2 regions of the Desulfosporosinus youngiae DSM 17734 genome follow, and region 1 is predicted to be linked to the other one. Evidence: riboswitches for the same ligand, from Rfam matches in the RefSeq annotation. Region 1 holds a riboswitch; the other holds the start of a gene.
What was found. A riboswitch is a leader RNA that binds a small molecule or an ion and turns the genes downstream of it on or off. The one in region 1 is predicted to bind FMN.
Positions count from the first base shown of each region.

Region 1 (4,419 bases):
TTTTGAATATTTAAATTTGTTTAATTTTCAGTATATTCTGAAGAATTAAATTCTTCTCAGATGTAATTTACCGGCCATTTATTTTTGGGTTTCCTACCAGGCTATAATAGTCCTTGTGACTAATAATTAACTTTCTCCCATTCTTTTCTAGTTTAGAATAGGATAATTACGAATACTATGCAATAGAGCATAGTAAAAGGGCATAACAGATACCCCCACTTTTAGAGTGAGGGTATTTTTAAGATTAACGTTTAAACTTTTAGTTAATTAAAGGCCAAGGATGAAATGTAAGTCCAAAAGCGCCTGTACCTACATGAGTTGCGATGACAGGTCCAGCTTCGAATAAACCTATTTCATGCCCTGGAAAACGATCCTTAAGTTCGTCGAGTAATTCCATTCCCACATCAGGAATATTAACATGCATAACGCAAATTCGATAACGTTTTCCTGTCGATAATGCCCGGGTTAATTCATCAATGACACGCTGCCAAGCACGTGACCGTGAACGAACCTTGTCAAAAACATCGATTTGGGCATTATTATTAAAGTAAAGAATCGGCTTTATTTGGAGCAATGTTCCCAAAAGAGCTGCCGCTCCGCCAATCCGTCCGCCTTTTCTTAGGTTTTCTAATGTATCGACAATAAAATACATTTCAGTCTGTTGCATCAAGCTCTGTAACCCTTCCATAATTTCAGAAACCTTCTTACCTTGCTGAGCCCATTCAGCTGCAGCCCATGCCAATACACCAAGACCCAGAGCAGATGATTTAGAATCAAAAATATGAATATTTGAATTAGAGGCAAGTTCTTTCGCCATTTGGGCTGAATGCAGCGTCCCACTTATAGCCGAAGAAATATGAATACTTACAATATCCTCGATCCCCTCTGAAAACAGGGACTCATAAGTTTCTAAGAACGTACCCACAGAAGGTTGGGAAGTAGTAGATAAGCCTGAAATCCGACTTAATTTTTGAAAATAAATCTGATTGGTTAATTCCGTTTCAAAGAAGGTTTCGTCCCCGATATTAACATTAAGGGACACAACACGAATTTGAAATTGCTCCAAGATATTTTTTGGCAAATATCCGGTAGAGTCCATCACGATCCCTATTTTACTCAATTATCTTCTCTCCCTCATGAATCAAACACCTTGGAAACATCTGTATATGCTTGTATAAAGTATATCTTAAAATAAATTCCGTAGCAATCTAAAGCCCATCAAATGACAAACAATTTCATAGTGAAAATATTGTTTATCAAGAATAAAAGTTTATATATTGGTTGACAGGCTAAGCGTGATTTGTTAATATGATAATCGTTCTTAAATATTCGGGGCGTAGCGCAGTTTGGTAGCGCGCTTGGTTCGGGACCAAGAGGCCGTGGGTTCGAATCCCGTCGCCCCGACCATTGCAATTAAAGGGTTTCCGGCAAGGAAACCCTTTATCTTATCCTGTGGGCTAAGCTGCCTGGCTTTGAGGTCTGCATATTATTCAAATTATTTTTTAGAAGATCTTTTTTCAGATGGTCATAATCTGAAAAGAATGATAGAATGTCTGTTATTGAACATACTAATTATAATTGAGGGAGTTCTTCATAATGATACGAGGCCAGAAAACAACCATTCGTCCTATTGAAGAAGATGATATCGAAGAACTATACCAGTGGTATAATGATCCGGATGTTAATCTTTGGGCTAGTGGAGCTTGGCCGTTAAATACTCTTCTCAATAAAGATCAAATAGCTCTTAAATTCCTTGATGGATCTCCGGACATTTATCGTTATTCTGTTCTGGATGAAAATAATCTCCTTATTGGTACCATAGGTTTTAAAGACATTAATATCCCCGGCCAATCAGCTGCTCTGTATATAGTAATCGGCAATAAATCCTATTGGGGGAAAGGATATGGCACAGATGCCTTAATTGTATTCGTGCGCTTTCTTTTTAACCAATGGAATTTTCATAGAATTTCCTTAGATACTTGGGACGAAAATATCCGGGCAATTAAAGCCTATGAAAAAGTCGGTTTCAAGATCGAAGGCCGGCAACGTGAAGCTCGTTTCGTGCTGGGAAATTATCATGATGCCATTCTTATGGGTTTATTGCGGGATGAGTTTCTCGCTTTACACGGAAAATAATAGGGTTGCGTAAATCGATCGCCTGGAGTAAACTATAAACAATTCAATAATCACAATACTCCTCTGGGGTTGGGTGAAATTCCCTACCGGCGGTAAAGCCCGCGAGCCTTTTGGCAGATCTGGTGAAATTCCAGGGCCGACAGTAAAAGTCTGGATGAGAAGAGGAACAGCTAGTTTTATTTTATAGCGTGATGAACGCTTATTTAAGCTGCGTCCTTGTTTAAGACACCTGGAGAGAGACAGGTGTTTTTTTGTTTCTATTTTTTTCTTTGGGAGAAACTAAATCTGAAATTAAAGAAAGGAAACTCTAATGCACGAATCAAGTCCTTCAATTCTTAAAGATGAACAGTTCATGAGAAGAGCGCTTGAGTTAGCAGCCAAAGCAACAGGCAGAACTAGTCCAAATCCTTTAGTAGGATGTGTTATCGTTAAAGATAATGAGATTATTGGAGAAGGATATCACCACAAAGCAGGGACTCCTCACGCAGAGGTACACGCCCTTGCTGCGGCAGGAGATCAAGCGTCCGGCGCTACGGCTTATGTAACTTTAGAACCATGCTCACATTTCGGCCGAACTCCTCCCTGTGCCGATGCCTTGATTCGAGCCAACGTCAAGAGAGTTGTTGTAGCCATGCAAGACCCCAATCCATTAGTATCGGGTCAGGGGACAGAACGACTGCGAGAAGCCGGAATTCAAGTTGACCTGGGAGTTTTGCAGCATGAAGCTGAACGTACCAATGAAATTTTCCTTAAATCAATTACGACGGGTTTACCCTTCATTGTTTACAAGACAGCAATGACCCTCGATGGGAAAATTGCCACCGAGACCGGAGACTCGCGCTGGGTAAGCAATGAGTCCTCCCGCCATTATGTACATCAGCTTCGGGATGCATATGATGTTATCCTGGTTGGGAGTGAAACCGTCATTCAAGATAACCCTGCTCTTACCTGCCGTCTTCCCCATGGAAAAGATCCTGTTCGACTCATTGTTGACGGAAAATTACGGCTGGAGGAGAAGGCACAGGTACTGACCTCCTCTAAGCACAGTCCTTGTATTATTGCGACCACACTGGCTGCATCTTCAGAGAAAGTTCAACGCCTGCAAAGCCTTGAACGGGTTGAAGTCTGGCAATATAAAACTGAACGTCATGTCCCACTTGAAAAACTGCTGCGTGATCTTGTACTTCGCGGCTGGATAAGTGTTTTACTCGAAGGAGGCGGCGGGCTGGCAGGTACACTCCTGCAAAATAAGCTGATAGATAAAGCAGAACTATTTATCGCACCCAAATTTGTTGGCGGAACCGGCCCTTCTCCCCTTTCGGGTCTTCATATCAAAGCCATGTCGGAGGCTGTAACCTTGGACAATCTCAGTTTTGATATGCACACAGGTGACCTTCATGTTACCGGATACATTTCAAACTTCAAGCAATGAATGTATCAACGCACAGTGCGAAGATGCATTAGGGAGGAGATATATGTTTACTGGAATTGTCGAAGAACTGGGCACAGTTCGGGCCCTTCGTCTTTTACCAGACTCAGGACAACTTACCCTTCAAGCCCAAAAGGTTTTAAACGGCACTCAGATCGGTGACAGCATCGCCATTAACGGAGTCTGTTTAACCGTCATTCGGTTAAGTGATCGTGAATTTACAGTGGATGTAATGGCTGAAACATTAGTAAAAACCAATCTGGCTGAACTAAAGAGCGGCAGCCATGTTAACCTGGAACGGGCTTTACAGCTGCAAACTCGTTTAGGCGGACATTTAGTTAGCGGGCACGTCGACGGGGTTGGCAGTATTCGCCGGATTGTACCCTGGGGCATTGCCAATGTTTACGAAATCAACGCCCCCCCTGCACTTCTTTCATTTATGCTGCCGAAGGGCTCCATTGCAATTGATGGAATATCCCTGACCATTATAGATGTAGAAGCAGATTATTTTACAGTTTCTCTGATTCCCCACACATTTAAGGAAACCACACTTGGCTTAAAAGGGTTAAGTGACAGCGTTAACCTTGAAACAGACCTCATCGGTAAATATGTTGCTCGTTTCATGGGGCTTAATGGGAAAGCAGACAATAAAAAGCAGGATCTTTCACTAGGTTTTTTAGCTGAGCATGGATTTATTTAAACAGGTTGTTAGCAATGAAATTAATTGAGGAGTGAATGATATGGCATTTAACACGATAGAAGAAGCCTTGGAAGATATTAAACAAGGTAAAATGGTGGTTATGGTGGACGACGAGGACCGTGAGAACGAAGGAGATCTGGTTATGGCTGCCGAA
Region 1 is NZ_CM001441.1:3,113,690-3,118,108, forward strand. It holds gene DESYODRAFT_RS14410 (DegV family protein) at 260-1,120, opposite strand; tRNA gene DESYODRAFT_RS14415 (tRNA-Pro) at 1,331-1,407, shown strand; gene DESYODRAFT_RS14420 (GNAT family N-acetyltransferase) at 1,597-2,136, shown strand; FMN riboswitch at 2,192-2,306, shown strand; gene ribD (bifunctional diaminohydroxyphosphoribosylaminopyrimidine deaminase/5-amino-6-(5-phosphoribosylamino)uracil reductase RibD) at 2,447-3,568, shown strand; gene DESYODRAFT_RS14430 (riboflavin synthase) at 3,612-4,265, shown strand; gene DESYODRAFT_RS14435 (bifunctional 3,4-dihydroxy-2-butanone-4-phosphate synthase/GTP cyclohydrolase II) at 4,306-4,419, shown strand, end outside.

Region 2 (4,419 bases), 460 kb from region 1:
TCGGTTGAGTATTGCTTAGCCAGTTCAGCAAAATCTTCACCGGCAGCAAGCTTTGCTTCGATTTCATTGGCCAGTTCTTCAGTGCTTACCAGAATGTGACTGGCCTTTACTTGTTCAGGTTCGGCAAGGCTTGCTTTATTAGTATCATAGTACTGTTGAATTGCCTCATCGGTTATGGGACTTCTAGCTGCGAGAATCCTTTTTAGTTCGATATTAGTTATGATACTCTCTTTAAGAGCATCAAGAGTTATTCTATTGGTTGTTAAGGCCTGATTAAAAGCTTCTTCGCTGCCAAAGGATTCTTTTAAAGTCGATAACTCCTTATTGATGTCTTCCTCTGATACTTGGATGTTCTGTTTTGCAGCTTCTTGTTTAATAATGTTTTGTTGGATTAATGTTTCCAGGGCATCTGCTCCGCCTTGTTGAACTAATAGTTTATTTAACTCTGATTCAGTGATGGATATCCCATTTACTTTAGCGACAACGTTATCTTTAGCAGCATAAAGAGCTCCAATTCCGATTCCGGCTGCTAATAATAGGATCATGAGAAGCCAAAGGTAACTCTGTTTAATTTTTTCCAGTTTCACTTAATCGCTCCTTTTGAAATTGATAAGATTTACAAAATAAGGGTGTCATATTGAATATAAACTATATTTGTTGTATTTCCGTGGCCTATTTATGGAGAATATGTGAAGCTTATCAAGTTATAAGTAACACATTATTCAATTGGCGATAGTTGGGCAGAACTTTGAGTTTCGACCGTTACATAAAGTGACTAAAGAACCCTGCCGGCATATGTCAGCAGGGTTCTTTAGTCACTATGGACATGAGATTCCACGGGAATCGATACTGGCTAAACTTTCAATTTACCGAACTTGTTTTAGGAGCTGTGCCATATTTTTACCAAGAGTTTGGAAGGTCTGAACCCCTTCAGCATCCTTTTGAACTTCGCCGGGATCACGAGATAATGTCAAATTCCAATAACTCGAACTGCAAATAACCATTTCAGCGATGCCAAAAAAGAAATTAATGGCCGAGTAGGTAAAGGTTGACCCAGCCCTGCGGGCGGCAACGACAGATGTTCCGACTTTCCCTTTTAAGAGGGCACCGCCGTTAGCTTTGGCTACATAGCCGCAGCGATCAATTAAAGCTTTGACTTCTGTGCTCACATTGCTGAAATAAGTAGGTGAACCAATAATAATGCCGTCGGCTGCTTCTATTTTTTCAATGAAAGTATTCATTTCATCATCTTTGCGTATACAGCGATTATCTTTCGTTTCTCCACATTTGCCGCAGGCTAAACAGCCAAATACTTTACGCCCTCCTAATTGAACAATCTCGGTTTCAATGCCTTCTTTTCTTAATTCATTCAAAACAATTTCCAGGCTTTGCTTCGTATTGCCATTAACCCGAGGGCTTCCATTAAATGCTACAACTTTCATTCTCGAACACTCCTTCTATAATTGCTTGGGCAATTGATTGGTATTATAATATACGATATAATACTATCAAGCAAGTACGTACCTTTTTGTGCTATAGTATATAAAGGTATACCATGGTACCTGAAAGTATCTTATTATATAGGTGTAGGTAGGGGTATGGTCAGAGCTGGAGTAAGTTTTAGGAGTGAGTTCTCGTGATTAAGTTTAAAAATAATGAATATCAGTGCTCGATGGAATTAACCTTAGCTCTTATTGGGGGAAAATGGAAAGCCTTAATACTATGGTATTTAAGTAACAAAACCCTTCGTTACAATGAATTGCGAAAAATATTGCCTAATGTAACAGCGAAAATGTTAACTCAACAATTACGAGAGTTAGAAGATTGTGGATTACTTAAGAGATTCATCTACACTCAGATACCGCCTAAAGTTGAGTACTCTCTAACTGAAGCAGGTAAGAGTTTATTGCCAATTTTAGATGCCATGTGTAAATGGGGTCAAAACTATGCGAATGACTATGAAAAAACAGAACAAGAGTATAACTTGATTAGAGATTAGAGAATGCGAAAGGGAGCTGGAAGGTTTTTTTGCCCCCAGAGAAGCAAAAGCTGGACAAACCACCGGCTAAGAGTATACTTATAGGTGAATGACTTATTCTCAGGGCGGGGTGAGATTCCCCACCGGCGGTATCCTAGTTGTTTCTAGGGAGCCCGCGAGCGCTCTTCTTGCCGAAGAGGTCAGCAGAACTGGTGAAAGGCCAGTGCCGACGGTATAGTCCGGATGAAAGAGGATAAGGGAGTCTGCATAATCTAATTCACTGCAGTAAATCTGCAGTGGAGTTTTTTAGTTTTTGCCTGCTGTCTGTCTTTATGCCCTGATTCGAGTAAGTCGACTAAAATTAGGAGGCGTGTTACTTTGAATCAGACCTTATTAACTTGTTTCGGAACCTCATTAGAGAGAGTAGAAAAGGCGCTTGACTCATTACGGCGTGGTCGGGGAGTCTTGGTCACTGATGACGAACAAAGAGAAAACGAAGGAGATATTTTTTTCGCGGCCCAGCACTTAAGCGACGAGCAAATGGCTATGTTAATTCGAGAAGGCAGTGGAATCGTTTGTCTGTGCCTGCCTGAGGAAAAGGTTCAGGAGTTAGGATTACCCATGATGGTGGAAAACAACACAAGCAGTTATCAAACTCCTTTTACAATTTCTATCGAAGCTGCAGAGGGGGTTACGACGGGCGTGTCGGCTGCTGACCGGGTCACGACCGTGAAAGCGGCGATTGCCGATCAAGCGCGTCCGGAGGATCTTCGTCGTCCGGGACATATGTTTCCCTTAAAGGCTAAGCCATTAGGAGTGCTGGAGCGGCCCGGGCATACGGAAGCGAATGTAGATCTAATGAGACTTGCCGGGTTAAAACCTTATGGTGTATTATGTGAATTAACCAATCCTGATGGCACTATGGCGCGTCTGCCTGAAATTGTGGCCTTTGCTGAAAAAAACGAGATGCCTGTCGTTACGGTGGATGATATAATCAGCTATCGTAAGGCGAGAGAACAGAGGGCGGATATAATTTAATTGATTTTAAGAGGATTGAAAAATGCCAATACACCCATAAGGGGTTATTGGCATTTTTCTTTTCCAAGACAATTAATTCCCCCAGCTTATTTTCCACTATTAGGAATAGTGTTAGAATAGTTGATAAAAGGGAGGGATTTTATGAAAATCGCAATAGTTTACTTTAGTAAGACCGGAAATACCAAGAAGGTAGCAGATCTTATTGCGGAAGGTGCCAAGAAAGCCGAAAAAGTTGAAGTGAAAGCTATGTCTATTGAAGAAGCCGATTACGAATTTTTAAACGAAGCAAAAACAATTATCGTCGGTACACCAACCATTGCCGGCACTTTTTCCTGGCAAATTAAGCAATGGCTGGATACATCCAGTAATCCCATGTTTGCCGGAAAACTAGGGGCTGTTTTTGCAACCGCCAATTATGTAGGGGGCGGAGCGGAAGTCGCAGAACTGGCACTCCTTGCTGAATTGTTGGTTAAAGGGATGTTAGTTTATTCGTCGGGTGCGGGAGAAGGTCAGCCTTTTATTCATTATGGCCCTGTGTGTATTAAAGATGGAGATGCAGGTCAAAAAGAAAGAGCAGTAATATTTGGCGAACGGGTCGCCAAAAAGACTGCCGAACTGTTTAGGTAACAGGCAAAAACTGCAGTAAAAGGGGATTGGAATGGAATTTATTCCTGCAAAAAGGAAGAGACCAAGCTTCTTTGATGTTTTAACACGAGGATAGGGTGGCTGGAAAGGCCACCCTATCCTCAAAAAAATATTACATAGGAGAGAAAAAGTTTGAAAAGGTATTTTATTTTATTCTTATGGATTTGCAGCTTTACCCTTATTGCTTGTAGCCCAATTTCGCCTGGAGACCCGCAAAATGAGATAACTCAACAATGGGAAGGTCAAGTGAAGACTGTAGAATCTTCAAAAGAGATAGTTGACGGTCGATATATATTCTCTTTTGAAATTACGCCTCCAGAGAGAATAAACCGGATGGATGTTTGGGTAGACATTTACAAAAAAGGGAACAAAGTCAATCAGATTGATGGAGGAGGCTACACTTTATCTCCGGACAAAACCGCAATGTTAATTACGATGGATAGAAATAACGAGAATAGCGAAGAAAATTGGAAATTTTATGGTCTTACTAATCAAAGTAGAGTTGCAATAATAACTTGGCCGGAAAGAGAAGAATCAAAATTCTTGGGCACATTTCAACCGAAGACTTCTTTAAAAGAGATTCCTGCAGAAGGTGGAGAACTACTTTTGGGTGAGATTGTTGTTTGGAGTCAAAAAGGGGGGAACGCTGCAGATATGCCAGAGGCAATGAGCGACTTGGAAAATAATTTAGAAAATGATTTCGAGAAAACTATTGCCGTTTTTGATATGGTCTATCTGCTGAAAGGAAGGTTTTCTTT
Region 2 is NZ_CM001441.1:2,655,931-2,660,349, forward strand. It holds gene DESYODRAFT_RS12230 (foldase protein PrsA) at 1-587, opposite strand, end outside; gene DESYODRAFT_RS12235 (flavodoxin family protein) at 867-1,442, opposite strand; gene DESYODRAFT_RS12240 (winged helix-turn-helix transcriptional regulator) at 1,637-1,999, shown strand; FMN riboswitch at 2,091-2,237, shown strand; gene ribB (3,4-dihydroxy-2-butanone-4-phosphate synthase) at 2,357-3,016, shown strand; gene DESYODRAFT_RS12250 (flavodoxin family protein) at 3,158-3,643, shown strand; gene DESYODRAFT_RS12255 (hypothetical protein) at 3,794-4,419, shown strand, end outside.
Region 2: it holds a riboswitch for FMN, as region 1 does, so the genes downstream of both, ribB (3,4-dihydroxy-2-butanone-4-phosphate synthase) here and ribD (bifunctional diaminohydroxyphosphoribosylaminopyrimidine deaminase/5-amino-6-(5-phosphoribosylamino)uracil reductase RibD) in region 1, are expected to answer to the same signal.